3 regions of the Streptomyces sp. GbtcB6 genome follow, and region 3 is predicted to be linked to each of the others. Evidence: riboswitches for the same ligand, from Rfam matches in the RefSeq annotation. Region 3 holds a riboswitch; each other region holds the start of a gene.

Region 1 (6,523 bases), on a different contig from region 3:
GTCAGCGTCACGGTGTCGCCCTCGGCGGCCTGCGCGTCGCCCGCCGGGGTCTGCTGGGCGACCTGCCCCTGGTCGTACTCGGAGTTGATCTCGGTGGCGGACACCGTCACCTTCAGCCCGGCCTCCTGCAGCTCCTGCCGGGCGTCGTCCAGGTCGTCGCCGGTGACGTCCGGGACGTCGACCGGGGCGCCCTTGCTGACGACGAGCGCGATCGCGGTCCCCGCGTGCCGCTTGGTCCCGGTCCCCGGATCCGTCGAGATGACCGAACCCTTGGGGACGTCCTCGCTGAACTCCCGGGTCACCATGCCCGGTGCGAGCCCGTCGGCGGTCAGCAGCAGCTTGGCTTTGGCCAGCGTCCGCCCCTGCACGTCCGGCACGTTCACCGTCTCGGGGCCGTCCGAGACGGTGAGCTTCACCGAGTCGTTGCTGCGGATCCGCCGGCCGGCCGCCGGGTCGGTGCTGATCACCGTGCCCCGCTTCACCGTGTCGCTGTAGGCGTGCTCGACCGACCCGACGTCGAGCCCGGCCTCCTTCAGCCGCGCGGTGGCCTGGGCCTCGGTCTTCGACAGCAGGGGCGGGACCTTGGTGAACTGCCCGGAGTTGATGTACCAGACGCCGGCGCCCGCGCCGAAGACGATCAGTACGGCGACCACCAGCGTCAGCAGCCCGCGCCGGGACCGACGGCCCCCGCGCCGCCGGTCCGGGACAGGCGGCGCCTCGAACCGGCTGGTCCGCAGCACCCCCTCGTCCTCCTCGTTGACGGGCAGGGGGCGGGATGGGGGTCCCCCCGCGCGAGCGAAGCCGAGCGTGGGGGAGGTCAGCGACCGGGGTATGACACTGGTCCGGTCCTCGGCGATGTCATGCGCCTCCGTCAGCGCCTGCGGCGGCACGGCGTCCAGCTGCTCGGCGCCGAGCACGCTCCGCGTCTGCCGCAGCAGGGCGAGCAGCGCGACGGCGTCGTACGGCCGGACCTCGGGATTGCGGGCGGTGCCGAGGGCGACCAGCTCGTCCAGCTCGTAGGCGAGCCCCGGCACGACGGCGGAGGGTGCCGGCACGTTCTCGTGCAGATGCTTGTACAGGATGACCGCGGGCGAGTCCCCGTCGTGCGGCTTCTCCCCGGTGAGCATCTCGTACAGCACGACACCGCATGCGTACACGTCGACGCGTGGATCGGCGGCACCGCTCTCGACCTGCTCGGGCGCGAGATAGGCCACGGTCCCGAGCACGGCCCCCGTCGTACTGGTGACGGTGTCCACGGACCGCACCAGCCCGAAGTCCGCGACCTTGACCCGCCCGTCGTCCCCTATCAACACGTTCTCGGGCTTCATGTCCCGGTGCACGAACCCGGCGCGGTGCGCGGCGCCCAGCGCGGCCAGCACCGGCTCCAGGATGTCCAGCGCGGCCCGCGGCTGCAGCGCGCCGCGCTCGCGCAGCACGTCACGCAGGGTGCAGCCGGCGATGTACTCCATGGCCAGATACACGTACGACCGGTCGGCCCCCTGGTCGTAGACCTGGACGACGTTCGGGTGGGCCAGCCGGGCGACCGACTTGGCCTCCCGGATGAACCTCTCCACGAAGGACCCGTCGGCGGCGAGCGCCGGGTGCATCACCTTCAGCGCGAGCACGCGGTCCAGCCGGATGTCCAGGGCCCGGTACACCGTGGCCATCCCGCCGACGGCGATCCGCGCGTCGACGCGATAACGGCCGTCTAGCACCTGCCCGACGAGGGGGTCCTGAAGGGTCGTATCCACCCAGCGAGTGTACGAGCACCGACTGACAGCCCCACAGGTGAGACCGCTTTCCCCGGGGGACTGCAGCGCACCTGTGACGCTTCGCACCTGGCTGGAATATGCCGCAGCCGCCGACGGTGATCGGCCCCCACGGGAGAGTCCCGCTTCTCAGCAGACAGTTTCGGGTGGTGCGCGGGTGGGAGACGAGGCGGGAGCGGGCCGGCGCTCAGAACGCAGGGCGCTCGGGGTCCAGCACGGCCCGGCCCTCCGCAGGAGACGACGCCTCCGCGAGGTACCGACGGGGAATCCGCCCCGCCAGCCGGGCCAGCCGCCCCGCCTCCACCCCGGCCCGCATGGCGGACGCCATCCGCTCGGGATCCCGCGCCCGCGTCACCGCCGACGCCAGCATCACCCCCGCACACCCCAGCTCCATCGCCAGCGCCACGTCCGACGCCGTACCGGCTCCCGCGTCCAGGATCACCGGCACGCGCGCGTGCTCGACGATCAGCTGGAAGTTGTGCGGGTTGCGGATCCCGAGCCCGGACCCGATCGGCGACCCGAGCGGCATCACCGCGGCGCACCCCACGTCCTCCAGCTTCCGGGCCAGCACCGGATCGTCGTTCGTGTACGGCAGCACCGTGAACCCGTCGTCCACCAGCGTCTCCGCCGCGTCAAGGAGCTCGACCGGGTCGGGGAGCAAGGTCCGCTCGTCGGCGATGACCTCCAGCTTGACCAGCGAGGTCCCCAGCGCCTCCCGCGCCAGCCGGGCCGTCAGCACGGCCTCCCCGGCGGTGTAGCACCCCGCCGTGTTCGGCAGCACCCGGATCCCCAGCCGGTCGAGGACCGACAGCACGGATCCCCGTACCCCCGGGTCCACCCGCCGCATCGCGACCGTCGTCAGCTCGGTCCCGGACGCGACGAGCGCCCGCTCCAGCACCTCCAGGCTGGGCGCACCCCCGGTCCCCATGATCAGCCGGGAGGAGAAGGTGGTACCCCCGAGGACGAACGGGTCGTCGGCCATGGCTCAGCCTCCCTGTACGGCGGTGAGGACTTCCACGCGGTCGCCTTCGGCGAGCCCGGTCGACGCCCACTGCCCGCGCGGTACGACGGTCTCGTTGACGGCCGCGGCCACCCCGGCGGGTGCGGCGGTGAGAGACCGCACGAGCGTGTCGAGAGCGGTGCCCGGGGCGATCTCCCGGCGCTCCCCGTTGACGGAGATGGTGACGGGGATGTTCGTGACGGGGGTGTTCATGCGGTCTGCTCCACGAGTACGTCGCCGAATCGCCTCGGCGTGAACGGACGGGCCTCCGCCGGCAGCTCGCCGCCGGCCAGCAGCTCCGCCATCACGTCCCCCGTGACCGGCGTGAGCAGCACCCCGTTGCGGTAGTGCCCGGTGGCCAGCAGCAGCCCGTCGAGGCGGGTCGGCCCGAGCAGCGGCGCGTTGTCGGGGGAGCCGGGGCGCAGTCCGGCCCGGGTCTCGGTCAGGGGCAGTTCGGTGATCCCGGGCACCAGTTCGTGCGCGTCGCGCAGCAGCTCGTACACGCCGCCCGCCGTGACCGTCGTGTCCCAGCCGAGCTCCTCGCTGGTCGCTCCGACGACCAGTTCGCCGTTCTCCCGGGGCACCAGGTAGACGTTCCCGCCACGCACCACGGCCCGTACGGTCCGGCTGAGGAACGGCGCGTACCGCGCGGGCACGGCCAGCCGCAGCACCTGCCCCTTCACCGGCCGTACCGGCGGCAGCACGTCGTCAGGAACGCCCGCCAGCCGCCCGCTCAGGCTCCCGCCGGCGAGCACCACCTGCCCGGCGCCCAACGTGTCACCCGCGCGGGTGACGACACCGGCGGCCCGCCCCCGCACCACCTCCAGGCGCTCGGCCCAGTCGCGGTGGAAGACCACCCCGGCTCGCTCGCACGCGGCCACCAGCGCGGCCGCCAGCCGGCGTGGGTCGATCTGGTGGTCGCCGTCGACCCGCAGCCCGCCGCGCACACCCGGCGCGAGCATCGGCTCCAGGCGCCGGCACTCCCGCCCGGACAGCCACTCGGACTCCAGGCCCGACTGCTGCTGGAGCGTGTGCAGCTCGCGCAGATGGGCGCGGTCGTCGGCGTCCAGCGCGACCGCGAGCGTGCCGCAGCGCCGGTAGCCGAGGTCGTGGCCGGTGAGCTCGGTCAGCTCGGTGACGAAGCCGGGATAGCGGCGCGCGGAGGCCAGGTTGAGCCCCAGCAGGGTCTGCTCGCCGTAGTGCAGTTCGGTGACCGCGGCCAGCATCCCGGCCGCGACCTGCGCGGCCCCGCCGCCGGGCGCGGGGTCCACCACGGCGGTGGCGAGCCCGCGCTGCGCGGCGCGCCAGGCCGTGACCAGGCCGATGATTCCGCCCCCGATGACGAGGACGTCGGACGTACGTGAGGACATGGGCGTCCAGCCCCTCCCTTCGCCGGCATGACCCGGATCAGGTTCGTACGGTCGGAGGCCGCCAGCCTCCCTCTCAGCCCGGTGCGTCCGGGCTCCCGCGTGTGCTTCCCCGCCACCCTAGCCCGCGGAGCTCCGCCCTTGTAAGACGGCCTCGGACGGCGCTGTGGAACAGGTCACTCGCCACGCCCCCTGACTGACTCTTTGTCAGTTGTCTATCGTTCTTGTCTATGGTGATCAGGTGAGCGAGCAGACGCAGCGACGGAGCACGTCACAGATGCGGCGCGTGGTCGTCGTGGGCGCGGGCATGGCCGGGGTGCAGACCGCCGTCGCCCTGCGCGAGCGCGGGTTCACCGGCACCGTCACGCTGATCGGCGCCGAGCCGCACCAGCCGTACGACCGGCCGCCGCTCTCCAAGGCCGTGCTGCTCGGCAAGGCCGAGGGCTCCGCCTTCGAGGTCGACTTCGAGGCGCTCGGCATCGAGCTGGCACTCGGCCGCGACGCGCTGGGCGTACGCACCGCCGACCACGAGCTGGACACCGAGACCGGACCGGTGGCGTACGACGTCCTGGTCCTCGCCACCGGCGCCGAGCCGATCACGCTGCCCGGCACCGAGGGCGTGCCCGGCGTCCATCTGCTGCGCACCCTGGACGACGCCGAGCGGCTGCGGCCCGTGCTCGCCCGGCAGCACGACATCGTGGTCGTCGGCGCGGGCTGGATCGGCGCCGAGTTCGCCACCGCGGCCCGTGAGGCCGGCTGCGCGGTGACGGTCGTGGAGGCCGCCGACCGGCCGCTCGCGGGAGCGCTCCCGGCCGAGGTCGCCGCGCCGATGACCGCCTGGTACGCGGACAGCGGCACCGAACTGCGCACCCACGCGCGCGTGGCCGGCGTCGAGCCCGGCGCGGTGGTGCTCGACGACGGCTCGCGGCTGCCCGCGGGCGCCGTCGTGGTCGGCATCGGAGCCCGCCCCGCCACCGCCTGGCTGACCGGCTCCGGCATCGAGCTGGGCACCCACGGCGACGTGCTGGCCGACGACCGTCTGCGCACCAGCGTCCCGGACGTCTACGCGGTCGGCGACTGCGCCTCCTTCCCGTCCGGCCGCTACGGCGAGCGCCTGCTGGTCCACCACTGGGACAACGCCCTCCAGGGCCCGCGCACGGTCGCCGCCAACATCCTCGGCGAGTCCGACGCGGTCTACGACCCGGTGCCGTACTTCTGGTCGGAACAGTTCGGCCGCTTCGTCCAGTACGCCGGCCACCACGCCGCCGCCGACCGCATGGTCTGGCGCGGCGACCCGACGGGCCCGTCCTGGAGCGTCTGCTGGCTCCGCGAGACCCGCCTGGTCGCCCTGTTGGCGGTAGGCCGCCCACGAGACCTGGCCCAGGGCCGCCGCCTGATCGAGGCGGGCCGTCAGATGGACCCGGAGGCTCTGTCCGACCCCGCCCGCCCCTTGAAAAACGCGACTGCAACCCCCTGAAGGGGCGCGGGGAACTGCGCGACCAGCCCCCACGGCGCCGCACCCGACCACCGACACGTACCCGGCACCACCCATCGCGGCCCACCCGGCGGAACGCCTACCCTTGTCCCGTGACCGAGATTGACACAAACATCGACGCTCTCGTCCCCGCCTGGCTCACCCTCCCCGACATCGCAGAGATGATGGACGTCGAGGTGACGCGCGTGCGGCAGCTGGTCAAGGAGGGCCAGCTCATCGCCGTCCGCCGTGGTGAGAACAAGGCACTGCACGTCCCCGCCGCCTTCATCGACGGGGACAAGGTCGTCAAGGGCCTGACCGGCACCCTGACGCTCCTTCGGGACGACGGCTTCACGGACGAAGAGATGCTGGAGTGGCTCTTCACTCCCGACGAGACCCTGCCCGGCACCCCCGCGCAGGCGCTCAGCGAGAATCGCGGCACGGAGGTGAAGCGCCGCGCCCAGGCGCTCGCCGTCTGAGGCAACCAGTACCGAACCGACGGGGGACACCGATGACCGACACCGCCCGCGCCCAGCTGGCCGACGCCCGGCTCTACCTGTGCACGGACGCCCGTAAGGAGCAGGGCGACCTCGCCGAGTTCCTGGACGTGGTCCTGGCGGGCGGTGTCGACATCGTGCAGCTGCGCGACAAGGGTATGGAGGCCGCCGAGGAGCTGGAGCACCTCGCGGTGTTCGCCGACGCCTGCGCCCGGCACGGCAAGCTGCTCGCGGTCAACGACCGCGCGGACGTGGCCCACGCGGCCGGCGCCGACGTGCTCCACCTCGGCCAGGGCGACCTGCCGGTCCCGGCCGCCCGCGCGATCCTCGGCCCGGACGTCCTGATCGGCCGCTCCACGCACGCCGAGTCCGAGGCCGCCGCGGCCGCCGTGCAGGACGGCGTGGACTACTTCTGC
Region 2 (6,523 bases), on a different contig from region 3:
CCGGCCGTACGAGCAGGGTCCGCGTCCCCTGCCCGGAGCACTCGGGCACCGGCACCTTCCCCCACGGCGTCACCGCGACCGTTCCCTCCACGGTCGCCGGGACCACGTTGTCGAAACCGAGGAAGCGGGCCACGAACTCGTCCGCGGGCCGCTGCCAGACGTCGAGGGGCGTGCCGGACTGGGCGATCCGCCCGTCCCGCATCACCACCACCCGGTCGGCCAGCGCGAACGCCTCGCCCTGGTCGTGCGTCACGGCGAGCACGGTGGTGCCCAACCGCCCGAACAGCTCCCGGAGTTCGACCACGAGCCGCTCCCGCAGCGAGCGGTCGAGCTGCCCGAGGGGTTCGTCGAGCATCAGCAGCCGCGGCCGGGGCGCCAGCGCCCGCGCGAGCGCCACCCGCTGCTGCTCCCCGCCGGAGAGCCCGGCGACAGCCCGACGGGCCGCACCCGGAAGCCCCACCAGTTCCAGCAACTCGCCCACCCGCTCGGCCTGCTGCGCCTTCCCGGTGCCGTGCATCCGGAGCCCGAAGGCCACGTTCCCGCCCACGTCCCGCTGCGGGAACAGCTGGTGGTCCTGGAACATCAGCCCGACCCCCCGCCGGTGCACGGGCACCCGCACCTGGTCGTGTCCGTCGAGCAGCACCCGCCCGGAGTCGAGTGGTTGCAGCCCCGCCACCACCCGCAGCAGCGTGGACTTGCCGCTTCCGCTCGGCCCGAGCACGCACACCACCTCCTGCTCGGCGACATCGAGATCGACGGCGTCCAGCACGGCCCGCCCGCCGAACCGCACGGTGGCCGCGTCGAGCGTCAGCAGCATCAGAACTCCCCCGTCCGGTCGGTCCGCAGCCGCTCGAGGACCAGCAGCGCCACCGCGCACACCACCATCAGAATCGTGGAAAGGGCCATCGCCTGGCCGTAGTTGAGATCACCGGGGCGGGAAAGCAGCCGGGCCACGGCGACCGGCAGCGTGGGGTTGTCCGGCCGCGCGATGAACACCGTCGCCCCGAACTCCCCCAGCGACACCGCGAACGCGAACCCCGCCGCGATCAGCAGCGCCCGCCGCACCATCGGCAGATCGACCTCCCGCCACACCCGCCACGGCGCGGCCCCGAGCACGGCCGCCGCCTCCCGCAGCCGCTCGTCCACGGCCCTCAGCACGGGCAGCATGGTCCGTACGACGAACGGGACACCGACCAGCGCCTGGGCGAGCGGGACGAGGATCCAGGACTGACGGAGATCCAGCGGCGGCTTGTCGAGCGCGATCAGGAACCCGAAGCCGACGGTCACCGCGGACACCCCGAGCGGCAGCATCAGCAGCGCGTCGAAGCCCCGCACCAGCCGCCCCGCGTCCCGCCGGGCCAGTGCGGCGGCGGCGAGTCCGCCGATCACCACCGCGATGGCGGTGGCCGCGACCGCGTACTCCAGGGAATTGACCACCGACTCGATCGGCGCGACCAGGAAGGTCCCGCCGTCGGCGTCGCCCAGCGCCCGGTAGTACCCGAACCCCCCGTCCAGCGACCGCCGTACCAGCACGGCCAGCGGCAGGACCAGGAGCACGGCGACGGTGGCGAGGACCCCGCCGAGCAGCGCCCACTGTCCGGCCCCGCGCGGCCGGCGTGCCGTCACCGACGGGTCCACCAGCCGCAGCGCGCTCTCCCGCCGCCGTACCGTCCACGCGTGCACGGCGAGGATCGCGCCGACCGCGGCGAACTGCACGATCGTCAGGACGGCGGCCGTGGAGAGGTCGAAGATCTCGGAGGTCTGCCGGTAGATCTCCACTTCGAGGGTGGAGAACGTCGGCCCGCCGAGGATCTGCACCACACCGAAGGAGGTGAAGGTGAACAGGAACACCATCAGCGCGGCGGCGGCCACGGCGGGCGCGAGCGCGGGCAGGGTGACCTTCCGCCAGGCGGCCGGTGGGGAGGCACCGAGCATCCGGGCGGCCTCCTCCTGCCGGGGGTCCAGCTGGGCCCACAGCCCGCCCACGGTCCGTACGACGACCGCGTAGTTGAAGAAGACGTGCGCCAGCAGGATGGCCCAGACGGTGGTGTCCAGCCGTACGCCCCACAGCTCGTCCAGCAGCCCGCCCCGGCCGACCAGCGCCAGGAAGGCCGTACCGACCACGACCGTCGGCAGGACGAAGGGAACCGTCACCACGGCCCGCAGCACCTGCTTGCCCGGGAAGTCGAGGCGGGCGAAGACATAGGCGGCGGGCAGCGCGGCCAGCAGGGTGAGCGCGGTGGAGGCGAGCGCCTGCCAGGTGGTGAACCAGAGCACGTGCCGGATGTCGGACTGGCCGAGGACGTCGGCGATCCGCCCGAACCGCCAGACCCCGTCGACCTTCAGGCCGCGCGCGACGATCGCCGCGACCGGCCATGCGAAGAACACACCGAAGAACGCGACGGGCAGGGCCATCAGACCGAGCCGCGCCACGCTCCCCGAACGGCCCTTGTGCGGGGCTACTTCAGTACGAGTGACGTCCACGTCTTGACCCACTGGTCACGGTTGGCGGCGATCTTGTCGGGCGCCATGGTCTCGGGATCCTGGGCGGCGGGCCCGTACTTCGTGAACTCGGCAGGCACGCTCGCCCCCTTCACCACCGGGTACACGAACATGTTCAGCGGCATGTCCTCCTGGAACTCCTTGGAGACCAGGAAGTCGATGAGCGCCTTGCCCCCCTTGGTGTTCCCGGCGTTGCTCAGCAGCCCGGCGAACTCGATCTGCCGGAAGCAGGTGCCGGTCGCGACACCGGTGGGCGCGGTGCTGGGCTTCGGGTCGGCGTAGATGACCTCGGCGGGCGGGGAGGAGGCGTAGGACACGACGAGCGGCCGGTCGCCGCCGGCCTTCTTGCCGCCGGCCGAGCCGGAGAACTCCTCGTTGTAGGCCTGCTCCCAGCCGTCGACGACCTTGACGCCGTTGGCCTTGAGCTGCTTCCAGTAGTCCTGCCAGCCGCTGTCCCCGTACTGCGCGGCCGAACCGAGCAGGAAGCCGAGCCCCGGCGAGGACGTGGAGGCGTTCTCGGTGACGAGGAGGTTCTTGTACTGGGGCTTGACGAGATCGGCGTACGACGCCGGCGGGGTCAGCTTGTGCTTGCTGAAGTACGCCTTGTCGTAGTTGACGCAGATGTCGCCGTAGTCGATGGGCGTGACCCGCTTCTTGCCGGCGTCGAGTTGGTACTCCGTGCCGACCTGGTCGAGCCCCTTGGCGTCGTACGACTGGAAGAGACCGTTGTCGAGGGCCCTGGACAGCAGGGTGTTGTCGACGCCGAAGAAGACGTCGCCCTGCGGGTTGTCCTTGGTCAGGATCGCCTTGTTGACGGCCTGCCCGGCGTCGCCGTCCTTGAGGACCTTGACCTTGTAGCCGGACTGCTTCTCGAAGTCCTGGAGCACGCTCTTGGAGACGGCCCACGAGTCGTGGCTGACGAGGGTGACGGTCTTGGGGTCGGCCCCGCTGTCCGACGACGAGCACGCGGACAGCGTCACGAGCCCGAGCCCGACCGCCGCGGCCGCGAAGATTCTGGTGTGCCTGGTGTGCACTGGTGTTTTTCCTCCTGGAGTTGACCAGGAAGAGACGCGGCCCTGCCCGCGATGTGCGGGCAGGGCGCAACAGCTTGAGTGATGACCGAACTTCCTACCCAGAATGACCTGGGCGAGGTTCAGAGGGTCTGCGGCCCGGTTGCCGCACTCTCAGCGCTGTGGCGCTCCCCTGTCGGAATATGAAGATGTGGTGGCCAGATCCTACCGCTCGGTGCCTACGGCGGTTACCTCTCGGTGGCCGCGAGCTGACCACAGGCCCCGTCGATCTCCTGCCCCCGGGTGTCCCGGACGGTGACGGGCACACCATGCGCCTCGATCGCCTCGACGAACGCCTTCTCGTCCTCCGGCCGTGACGCGGTCCACTTCGAACCCGGCGTCGGGTTCAGCGGGATGAGGTTGACGTGCACGGGCTTGCCCCGCAGCAGCCGGCCCAGCCGGTCCCCTCGCCACGCCTGGTCGTTGATGTCGCGGATGAGCGCGTACTCGATCGACAGCCGCCGCCCGCTCTTCTCGACGTACTCGAACCCGGCGTCGAGGACCTCGCGCACCTTCCACCGGGTGTTGACCGGGACGAGGGTGTCGCGCAGTTCGTCGTCGGGGGCGTGCAGCGAGATCGCCAGCCGGCACTTGAAGCCCTCGTCGGCGAACCGGTGGATGGCCGGGACCAGCCCGACGGTCGAGACGGTGATCCCGCGCTGCGAGAGCCCGAGCCCGTCCGGGGCGGGGTCGGTCAGCGCCCGGATGGCTCCGACCACCCGCTTGTAGTTGGCGAGCGGCTCCCCCATCCCCATGAAGACGATGTTGGACAGCCGCGCGGGCCCGCCGGGCACCTCGCCGTCCCGCAGCGCCCGCATCCCGTCGACGATCTGGTGCACGATCTCGGCGGTGGACAGATTCCGGTCAAGCCCCGCCTGCCCGGTCGCACAGAACGGGCAGTTCATCCCGCAGCCCGCCTGTGAGCTGATGCACATGGTCACCCGGTCCGGGTAGCGCATCAGCACCGACTCGACGAGTGTCCCGTCGAACAGCTTCCACAGCGTCTTGCGGGTCGTCCCCTCGTCGGTCGACAGATGCCGTACGACGGTCATCAGCTCGGGGAACAACGCCTCCCGCAGCTTGTCCCGCGAGCCGGCCGGGATGTCCGTCCACTGCTCGGGGTCGTGCGCGTACCGCGCGAAGTAGTGCTGCGAGAGCTGCTTGGCACGAAACGGCTTCTCCCCGACCTCGGCCACCGCGTCCTTGCGCTCGGCGGGCGAGAGATCAGCGAGATGCCGCGGCGGCTTCTTGGCTCCGCGCGGCGCGACGAAAGTGAGTTCTCCGGGCTTAGGCATAACTCAACCAGTGTCGCAGATCGACTGCGGTGGCCCGCGCCCCTGGGTTTCGGCGGGGGACCGGGGGCTCAGCGCACGGCGGTGGTGATGATGGCGAAGGGGGCGCCGAAGGGGTCGAGGAACATGGCGAAGCGGCCGATGCCCGGTGCCTCGGCGACCGGGATGAGGACGGTGGCTCCGGCCTCGGTGGCCCTGGCGAACGTGGCGTCGCAGTCGCTCACCTCGAAGTACGGGTGCCATTCCGGGGTGGATCCGGCGTCGAGGTTGGCCTGGGGCAGTTGCATCAGCCCGCCGTGGGCCGCCGCCGGGCCGGCGCCGGCCGGGGTGAGGATCGTGTAGGTCAGTTCCGGGCCCATCGGCACGTCCCGCGTCTGCCAGGAGAAGACCGACTCGTAGAACGCCTTCGCCGCGGTCGCGTCGGTGGTGTACAGCTCCGTCCTGGACAGGCTGCCCGGGACCGCGACCAGGTCCAGGCCCTGGGTCTCGCCCGGTTGCCAGACCGCGAAGTCCGCGCCGGTGGGGTCGATGAAGGCGGCCGCCCGCCCGAAGGCGAAGACGTCCGCCGGAGCGATCCGGACGCTGCCGCCCGCCTGTTCCACGGCCTTGGCGGTGGCGTCGGCGTCCGGGGTGTGGAAGTACACCCTCCAGGACGAGGCCGCGCCCTCCTCGGTGAGCGGGCCGATCCCGGCGACCGTCCTGCCGTCCTGCTGGAAGAAGCCGTAGCCGCCCGCCTCCGGTCCGGCCGACCGGTGCTCCCAGCCGAAGACGGCGGAGTAGAAGGCGGCGCCCGCGCCGGTGTCCGGGGTCCCCACGTCGAGCCAGTTCGGGGCGCCGGGAACGTATGTGGTCGTCAGCATGGTGGGGTCTCTCCTCGGTCCGCCTCGGCCCTCTGCGGTCACCAGGTCACGGGCAGCGTACGCGGTCCGCGGATCAGGCCCTGGCGCTGGAACTCGACCTCCTCGGGGGGTACGGCCAGGCGGATGCCGGGGAAGCGGGAGAGTACCGAGCCGATCATGGTCTCGGCCTCCATGCGGGCCATGATCGCGGCCATGCAGTGGTGGGGTCCGTGGCCGAAGGCCAGGTGGGGGCCGTTGGTGCGGTCGAAGTCCAGGTCGTCGGGGTCGTCGAAGACGGCGGGGTCGCGGTTGGCGGCGACGTAGGCGTTGTAGACGACCTCGCCGGCCCGGATCAGCCGGCCGCCGACCTCGACGTCCTCGACGGCGACGCGCGGGATGCCGACGCCGTTGCGGTGCGGGACGTAGCGGAACAGCTCGTCCACCGCCTTGGGCAGCAGCTCCGGCTCGCGGCGCAGCCGGTCCAGGTGCTTGGGGTGGGTGAGCAGCGCGTACATCATCGAGCCGCTGTTGTTGCGGACCGCGTGACCTCCGCTGACCTGGATGGCGGTGGCCAGGGAGATCGCCTCGTCGCCGGTGATCTCGCCGTCCGCGGTGGCCTGGGCCAGCACTCCGGCGAGATCCTCGCGGGGCTCCTCCCGGCGGCTCTGCAGCAGCTCGGCGATCCGGGCCCGGGTGGCCCGGGCGGCCTCCCGGGCGCGCTCCTGGGCGTCGGGGCCCGCGGAGAGCAGCGCCTCGCCGGTGGCCGCCCAGCGGTGCCAGTCCTTCTCGTCGACGCCGAGGAAGTCACGGATCACGGCGA
Region 3 (6,523 bases):
CGCCCCCTCACCCCGTACACGGTCCGTGACGACCAGGCACTGCTGCGACGGCTGGAACGGACGCGGCGGATGGAACCGGTGGTGGAGCGCCAGGAGTACGCACTGGGGACGGTGTGCGCGGCGATTCCTCTCACCGTCGGCACCACGGCCGCCACGATCGCCGTCTCCCTCCCCCTCCACCAGGCCGACCGGCTGCTGCCAGCCGTGCACCAGCTGCAGGCCGAAGTGGGTCGCCATCTGGGGTCCCTGGCGATCGCTATCAGTATCTGAAAACTCACTCCTTGTGATCTCTCGTGTACGTTCAGCAAGATTTGACCACCATCAAAGGGATAGAACCCGGCCAGTCGGTGTCATATGACGGGGTAGGCAATGCGCGAGTCCGTACAAGCAGAAGTCATGATGAGCTTTCTCGTCTCGGAGGAGCTCTCCTTCCGCATCCCCGTGGAGTTGCGCTACGAGACCTGTGATCCCTATGCCGTACGGCTCACCTTCCACCTGCCCGGAGACGCGCCGGTGACCTGGGCCTTCGGCCGGGAGCTGCTGATCGACGGGGTGGGGCGGCCGTGCGGCGAGGGTGATGTGCACATCGCGCCCGCCGATTCCGAGGTGCTGGGCGAGGTGCTGATCCGGCTTCAGGTCGGCGGCGACCAAGCGGTGTTCCGGTCCTCCGCACCCCCGTTGGTGGCTTTCCTCGACCGTACGGACAAGCTGGTGCCGCTCGGCCAGGAGGGCTCGCTCGCCGACTTCGACGCCCACCTCGACGAGGCCCTGGACCGCATCCTGGCCGAGGAACAGAGCGCAGGCTGAAGCGTTGCGGCACGGGGCGCACGCCGCTCCGCCGAGCCGCGTGAGGACGCGCAGGAACGCTTCAGCGCGTTCGGCGCCGGGCCCCTGCCGGAACGCTTCTTCTCATGCGGACCGTCGTCCATGCCTCACTTCGTGGACGGCCTCCTCCCGGGCCGTCCACCGCGCCTCACCGCTTTCGGCGCCGTCCATGTCCGCCGCGGGCCGCGGCCGGCGCGGCCTCCACTGACACGGCTGTCTCCGTGCCCGGCCGGTCGGCCGACACCACCAGGGCCGCGAGCAGTGTGGTGACCGGCACGGAGGCGACCAGGCCGATCGAGCCGACCAGGGTACGCACGATCTCCTCGGCGACCAGCTCGCTGTTGGCGACCGTGGCCACACTGCTCTGCGCGATCGAGAAGAGCAGCAGCAGCGGCAGCGCGGCGCCCGCATAAGCCAGCACGAGGGTGTTGACGACGGACGCGATGTGGTCTCGGCCGATGCGGATGCCCGCCCGGTACAGCCCGCGCCAGCCCATCGTCGGGTTGGCCTCGTGCAGTTCCCAGACGGCCGAGGTCTGGGTCACCGTCACGTCGTCCAGGACACCGAGCGAGCCGATGATGACACCGGCCAGCAGCAGACCGCTCATGTCGATCGACGGATACAGGCCGTGGATCAGGCCGGTGTTGTCGTCGGTGTTGCCGGTGAGCGCGGCCCAGTCGATGAACTCCGAGCCGAGCAGGCCGATCAGGCAGAGCGAGACCAGCGTGCCGAGCACAGCCACCGAGGTCCGGGCCGACAGCCCGTGGCAGATGTACAGGGCGATCAGCATGATGGCGCTCGACCCGACCACCGCCATCAGCAGCGGATTCGAGCCCTGCAGGATCCCCGGCAGGATGAACATGGTCAGCACCAGGAAGCTGACGGCCAGCGCGACCAGCGCCATCACGCCGCGCAGCCGGCCCACCACCACGACGGCGAGCGCGAAGATCCCGGCCAGCAGCGCCATCGGGAACTTCCGGTTCACGTCGGTGACCGAGTACTGCAGGTCCTTGGGTGCGGAGGGCTCGTACGCGGCCACGACCTTCTCGCCCTCGTGCAACTGCCGCGGCTGGTCGGGCTGCACGATCTCGGTGAAGGTACGGCCCTTGTCCTTGCCGGCGTCGACCCGGACTGTGGCCTTCTTGCAGGTGCCGCCCTCCTCCTCCTTCGAGGAAGTGCCGTCGGCGGTGGAGGTGTCGCCGGTCGAGCCGCCTCCGGAGGCGTTGACCGACTTGCAGCTGACCGAGACGACCTTGGTGACCGTCGCCGCCTGCGTCTGGCGGTCGAAGCCGACGCCGGTGCGCTCGTGCGGCGGGGCACCGCCGGGCCAGAGCACCACCAGGCCGACCACGACCGCGGCGGTGAAGGGGATCAGGATCGCCGCGATGACCTTGCGCAGATGCTTGGAGACGGGCGCGGCGGGGCCATGGCTGTGGCTGTGTCCGTGCGAATGGCCGTGACCGCCGCCGGGCCCGGAGCCGCTCTGGCCGGTGCTCGGACCGGGCGAATGGCCATGGGCCTCTCCGTGGCCGTGGCCGTGGCCCTGGGCTTGGCCGTTGTCGTGGGCTTGGCCGTTGTCGTGAGGGTAGGCGTGGCTGAGGGCGTGCCCCTGGTCGTAGTACTCGCCCTGACCGTGGATGTGTCCGTCACCGGCACCATGGCCCCCGTGGCCGGGTCCGCCACCCTGCGAGGCGCCGTTGCCGCGCCGCGGGTCGGGGGGCGGGTAGGGGTGCTGCTGTGTCGAGGTCACCGCCCGATCATCGCAAGAACGGTAGGGGCCCTCTGTTCACCGCGCCCGAATTGACGCTAGCGTGGAGGCACCTTTGCACACGCGGGAGCTCGGAGCACCGGGCTGAGAGGGCGCTGACCTCCGTATTCGCGATGTTTCACGTGGAACGAGTGATGTTTCACATGAAACGCCGCCCGACGGAAGCCGCTGCGTCGACCGCCGAACCTGTTACCGGGTAATGCCGGCGTAGGGAGTAGGTCTCATGACCAACAAGGACGCACGCACGCCTGCCTTCAGCCAGGACGAACAGCCCATTGCGGGTGAAACGTCCCCGGAGGTCGGGAAGTCCATCGGCTGGCACAAGGGGTATGTCGAGGGTTCCCGCCCCGATCTGCGGGTGCCGGTCCGTCAGGTGCATCTCACCAACGGGCAGTCGGTCACGCTCTACGACACCTCAGGCCCGTACACCGATCCGCTCGTCGAGACCGACGTCCGCAGGGGTCTGCCGCCGCTGCGAGAGAACTGGATCATCGCCCGAGGCGACACCGCCGAGTACGCGGGCCGGCCCGTCCGCCCCGAGGACGACGGGATCAAGCACACCTCGCCGCGTGGTGGCCTGCGCAACCTGGACGCGGTCTTCCCGGGCCGCCCGCGCCAGCCGCGCCGCAGCCGGGACGGCGAGGCGGTGACGCAGCTCGCGTACGCCCGCCGGGGCGAGATCACCCCGGAGATGGAGTACGTGGCCATCCGCGAGAACGTTTCTCCCGAGGTGGTCCGCGAGGAGATCGCGGCGGGCAGGGCCGTACTGCCCGCCAACGTCAACCACCCGGAGATCGAGCCGATGATCATCGGCAAGCGGTTCCTGGTGAAGGTCAACGCCAACATCGGCAACTCCGCGGTCACCTCCTCCATCGAGGAGGAGGTCGAGAAGATGACCTGGGCGACCCGCTGGGGCGCCGACACGGTCATGGACCTCTCCACCGGCCGCAACATCCACACCACCCGCGAGTGGGTGCTGCGCAACTCCCCCGTCCCCATCGGCACGGTGCCGCTCTACCAGGCCCTGGAGAAGGTCGACGGCAGGGCCGAGGAACTGACCTGGGAGATCTACAAGGACACGGTCGTCGAACAGGCCGAGCAGGGCGTGGACTACATGACCGTCCACGCGGGCGTGCGCCTCCCGTATGTGCCGCTCACCGCCAACCGCAAGACCGGCATCGTCTCGCGCGGCGGCTCCATCATGGCGGCCTGGTGCCTCGCGCACCACAAGGAGTCGTTCCTGTACGAGAACTTCGAGGAACTCTGCGAGATCCTCGCCGCCTACGACGTCACGTACTCCCTGGGCGACGGTCTGCGCCCCGGCTCCATCGCGGACGCCAACGACGAGGCCCAGTTCGCGGAACTGCGCACGCTCGGGGAACTCAACCGGATCGCGAAGCGTTTCAATGTACAGACGATGATCGAGGGCCCGGGCCATGTCCCGATGCACAAGATCAAGGAGAACATCGACCTTCAGCAGGAGATCTGCGATGAAGCTCCGTTCTATACGCTCGGCCCGCTGACCACGGACGTCGCACCGGCGTACGACCACATCACCTCCGGCATCGGTGCCGCGATGATCGCCTGGTGGGGCACGGCGATGCTCTGCTACGTCACGCCCAAGGAGCACCTGGGCCTGCCCAACCGGGACGACGTCAAGACCGGCGTCATCACCTACAAGATCGCCGCCCATGCGGCCGACCTCGCCAAGGGCCACCAGGGTGCGCAGGAGTGGGACGACGCGCTGTCCGACGCCCGCTTCGAGTTCCGGTGGGAGGACCAGTTCAACCTCGCCCTGGACCCGGACACGGCTCGCGAGTTCCACGACGAGACGCTCCCGGCGGAGCCGGCGAAGACGGCCCACTTCTGCTCGATGTGCGGGCCGAAGTTCTGCTCGATGAAAATCTCGCAGGACATCCGCCGCGAGCACGGCGGGAGTCGGGCCGAGGTCGAGGCTGGGATGGCTCAGAAGTCGAAGGAGTTCGCGGCCGCGGGCAACCGGGTGTATCTGCCGATCGCGGACTGACGGCGGGCCCGGGAGTGTGCCGGAGGCTCGGGAAGCGGGCTCCGGCGCACTGCCCCGGCTATCGGGCTCGCCATGCCTCGACGTGGGCCAGCACGTACGCGGCGAGTTCGGGTGGATGCAGGTCGAGTGCGGCCACGGCGGTGGGATCCAGCGGGATCCGGACCGGCTCGAAGTCGCCGGTGTCGGGGGCGTCCACTTCGCGGCCGTCGCGGCGGTCCAGGTGCATGTCCAGCAGGTCGGCGAGGAAGAAGTGCTGTGTGACGGTGAGTGTCTCGCCCGGTTCGGTCACGGTCAGGAGGGGGGTGGCGGGGCCGATCGTGGCGCCGATCTCCTCCATGACCTCGCGGCGCGGTGCCGCGTCCAGACCGGCGTCGTCGGGTTCGACGCTGCCGCCCACGGTCGTCCAGTACGGGGAGCCACCCGGCCATCCCCGGCGCAGGAGAACCAGGTGGTCACCGTCGAGCAGGACCACGCGCACCTTGTGACGGACCTTTATGGACGGACCTTCATAGGGGGACGGTAGTGCCTCTCACGGGACCAGGACGAGCTTTCCGGTGGTGCGGCCGGACTCGATCGCGCGGTGGGCCCCGGCGGCCTCGGACAGCGGGTAGGTGTCCTGGACGAGTACCCGCAGCCGGCCCGACTCGATCCGTTCCGTGATCCGTTCCAGCAGCTCACCGGAGGGAGCAGCAGTGACCCACACATAGCGCACCCCGCGCTCGGCCGCCTGGAGTTCGTCCGTTCCCGGGTCGATCGACGCGCCGACGAGCAGGCCGCCGGGGCGCAGCACATCGAGGGAGCGTGGTCCGTAGGAGCCGCCGACCAGGTCCAGGACCGTGTCCACCGGAGCCACGGCGGACTCGAAGCCGGTGGTCGTGTAGTCGATCAGTTCGTCGGCGCCCAGCCCGCGCAGCAGGTCGTGCCGGCCGGCCCGGGCCGTGCCGATGACGTACGCCCCCAGCTCCTTGGCCAGCTGCACCGCGACATGGCCGACGCCACCGGCCGCCGCATGGATCAGCACCCGGTCACCGGGCCGGACCCGCGCCAGCACGGCCAGCGCCTGCCAGGCGGTCACCGCGGCCAGGGGAACGGCACCCGCGGCCACGAGCTCCAGGTTCCCGGGAGCGGGGGCCAGTGCCCCGGCCGGTACGGCGGTGAACTCGGCGTACGCACCACGCCGGGAGACCGGCAGCATGCCGTACACCCCGTCGCCCGGGGCGAACCGTGCCACGCCCTCGCCGACCCGCTCGACGACACCGGCGACATCGTTGCCCGGCGTCCACGGCAGCTCGACCAGCTCCGGCACCCGGCCGGAGCGGAGCACCGCATCGCCGGGATTGACCCCGGCACCGGCGACCCGCAGCAGCACCTCGCCGGGGCCCGGCTCCGGTATGCCGGTCTCGGCGTACTCCAGCGTCTCGGGACCACCGAACACGGACTGGACGACGGCATGCATACGGGCGGACATCAGGACTCCTCGTCGGCGGGGATCGGGTCGCGGGTCGCGGCGGGTCGCGGCGCGTCCCATGCTCGGTCCCGGCAACGGCCCTGTGGAAGAAGGCACTTCTCTGATATCGAGGTTCCTCATGGATACCGGCTTCGACCTGAGAGAACACGGCGGCGTGGACGTCTTCCTGCGCGACTGCCCCACCCGTGCCGTGCTGGACGTGATCGCCGGCAAGTGGACCATGCTGGTGCTGGTGGCCCTTGCGGACGGCCGGCCCATGCGGTTCGCGGAGCTGCGCAGACGGCTGGACGGCGTGACACCGAAGGTGCTGACGCAGACCCTGCGCGCGCTGGAGCGGGAGGGACTGCTGACCCGCACGGTGTATCCGACGGTGCCGCCGCGGGTGGAGTACCGGCTGACCCGGCTGGGCCAGGAGGCGGGCGGGCTCGTGCAGCGC

What was found. Region 3 has a riboswitch for thiamine pyrophosphate ahead of thiC (phosphomethylpyrimidine synthase ThiC). Riboswitches for the same ligand answer to the same signal wherever they lie in the genome.
Region 1: linked by a shared signal. The riboswitch ahead of thiO (glycine oxidase ThiO) and the one ahead of thiC (phosphomethylpyrimidine synthase ThiC) in region 3 are both predicted to bind thiamine pyrophosphate.
Region 2: linked by a shared signal. The riboswitch ahead of KVT45_RS14005 (thiamine ABC transporter substrate binding subunit) and the one ahead of thiC (phosphomethylpyrimidine synthase ThiC) in region 3 are both predicted to bind thiamine pyrophosphate.

What each region holds. Positions count from the first base shown of each region.
Region 1 is NZ_JAGXJL010000001.1:406,848-413,370, reverse strand. Features, by position in the region: gene pknB (Stk1 family PASTA domain-containing Ser/Thr kinase) at 1-1,751, opposite strand, end outside; gene KVT45_RS01875 (thiazole synthase) at 1,957-2,751, opposite strand; gene thiS (sulfur carrier protein ThiS) at 2,755-2,982, opposite strand; gene thiO (glycine oxidase ThiO) at 2,979-4,139, opposite strand; TPP riboswitch at 4,137-4,248, opposite strand; gene KVT45_RS01860 (NAD(P)/FAD-dependent oxidoreductase) at 4,378-5,613, shown strand; gene KVT45_RS01855 (Rv2175c family DNA-binding protein) at 5,724-6,089, shown strand; gene thiE (thiamine phosphate synthase) at 6,122-6,523, shown strand, end outside.
Region 2 is NZ_JAGXJL010000007.1:35,144-41,666, forward strand. Features, by position in the region: gene KVT45_RS13995 (ABC transporter ATP-binding protein) at 1-817, opposite strand, end outside; gene KVT45_RS14000 (iron ABC transporter permease) at 817-2,415, opposite strand; gene KVT45_RS14005 (thiamine ABC transporter substrate binding subunit) at 2,460-3,536, opposite strand; TPP riboswitch at 3,610-3,717, opposite strand; gene rlmN (23S rRNA (adenine(2503)-C(2))-methyltransferase RlmN) at 3,761-4,867, opposite strand; gene KVT45_RS14015 (VOC family protein) at 4,936-5,724, opposite strand; gene KVT45_RS14020 (cytochrome P450) at 5,763-6,523, opposite strand, start outside.
Region 3 is NZ_JAGXJL010000004.1:253,447-259,969, forward strand. Features, by position in the region: gene KVT45_RS09050 (helix-turn-helix domain-containing protein) at 1-270, shown strand, start outside; gene KVT45_RS09055 (SsgA family sporulation/cell division regulator) at 370-807, shown strand; gene KVT45_RS09060 (YibE/F family protein) at 974-2,575, opposite strand; TPP riboswitch at 2,647-2,824, shown strand; gene thiC (phosphomethylpyrimidine synthase ThiC) at 2,817-4,619, shown strand; gene KVT45_RS09070 (NUDIX domain-containing protein) at 4,678-5,097, opposite strand; gene KVT45_RS09075 (NADP-dependent oxidoreductase) at 5,149-6,087, opposite strand; gene KVT45_RS09080 (helix-turn-helix domain-containing protein) at 6,206-6,523, shown strand, end outside.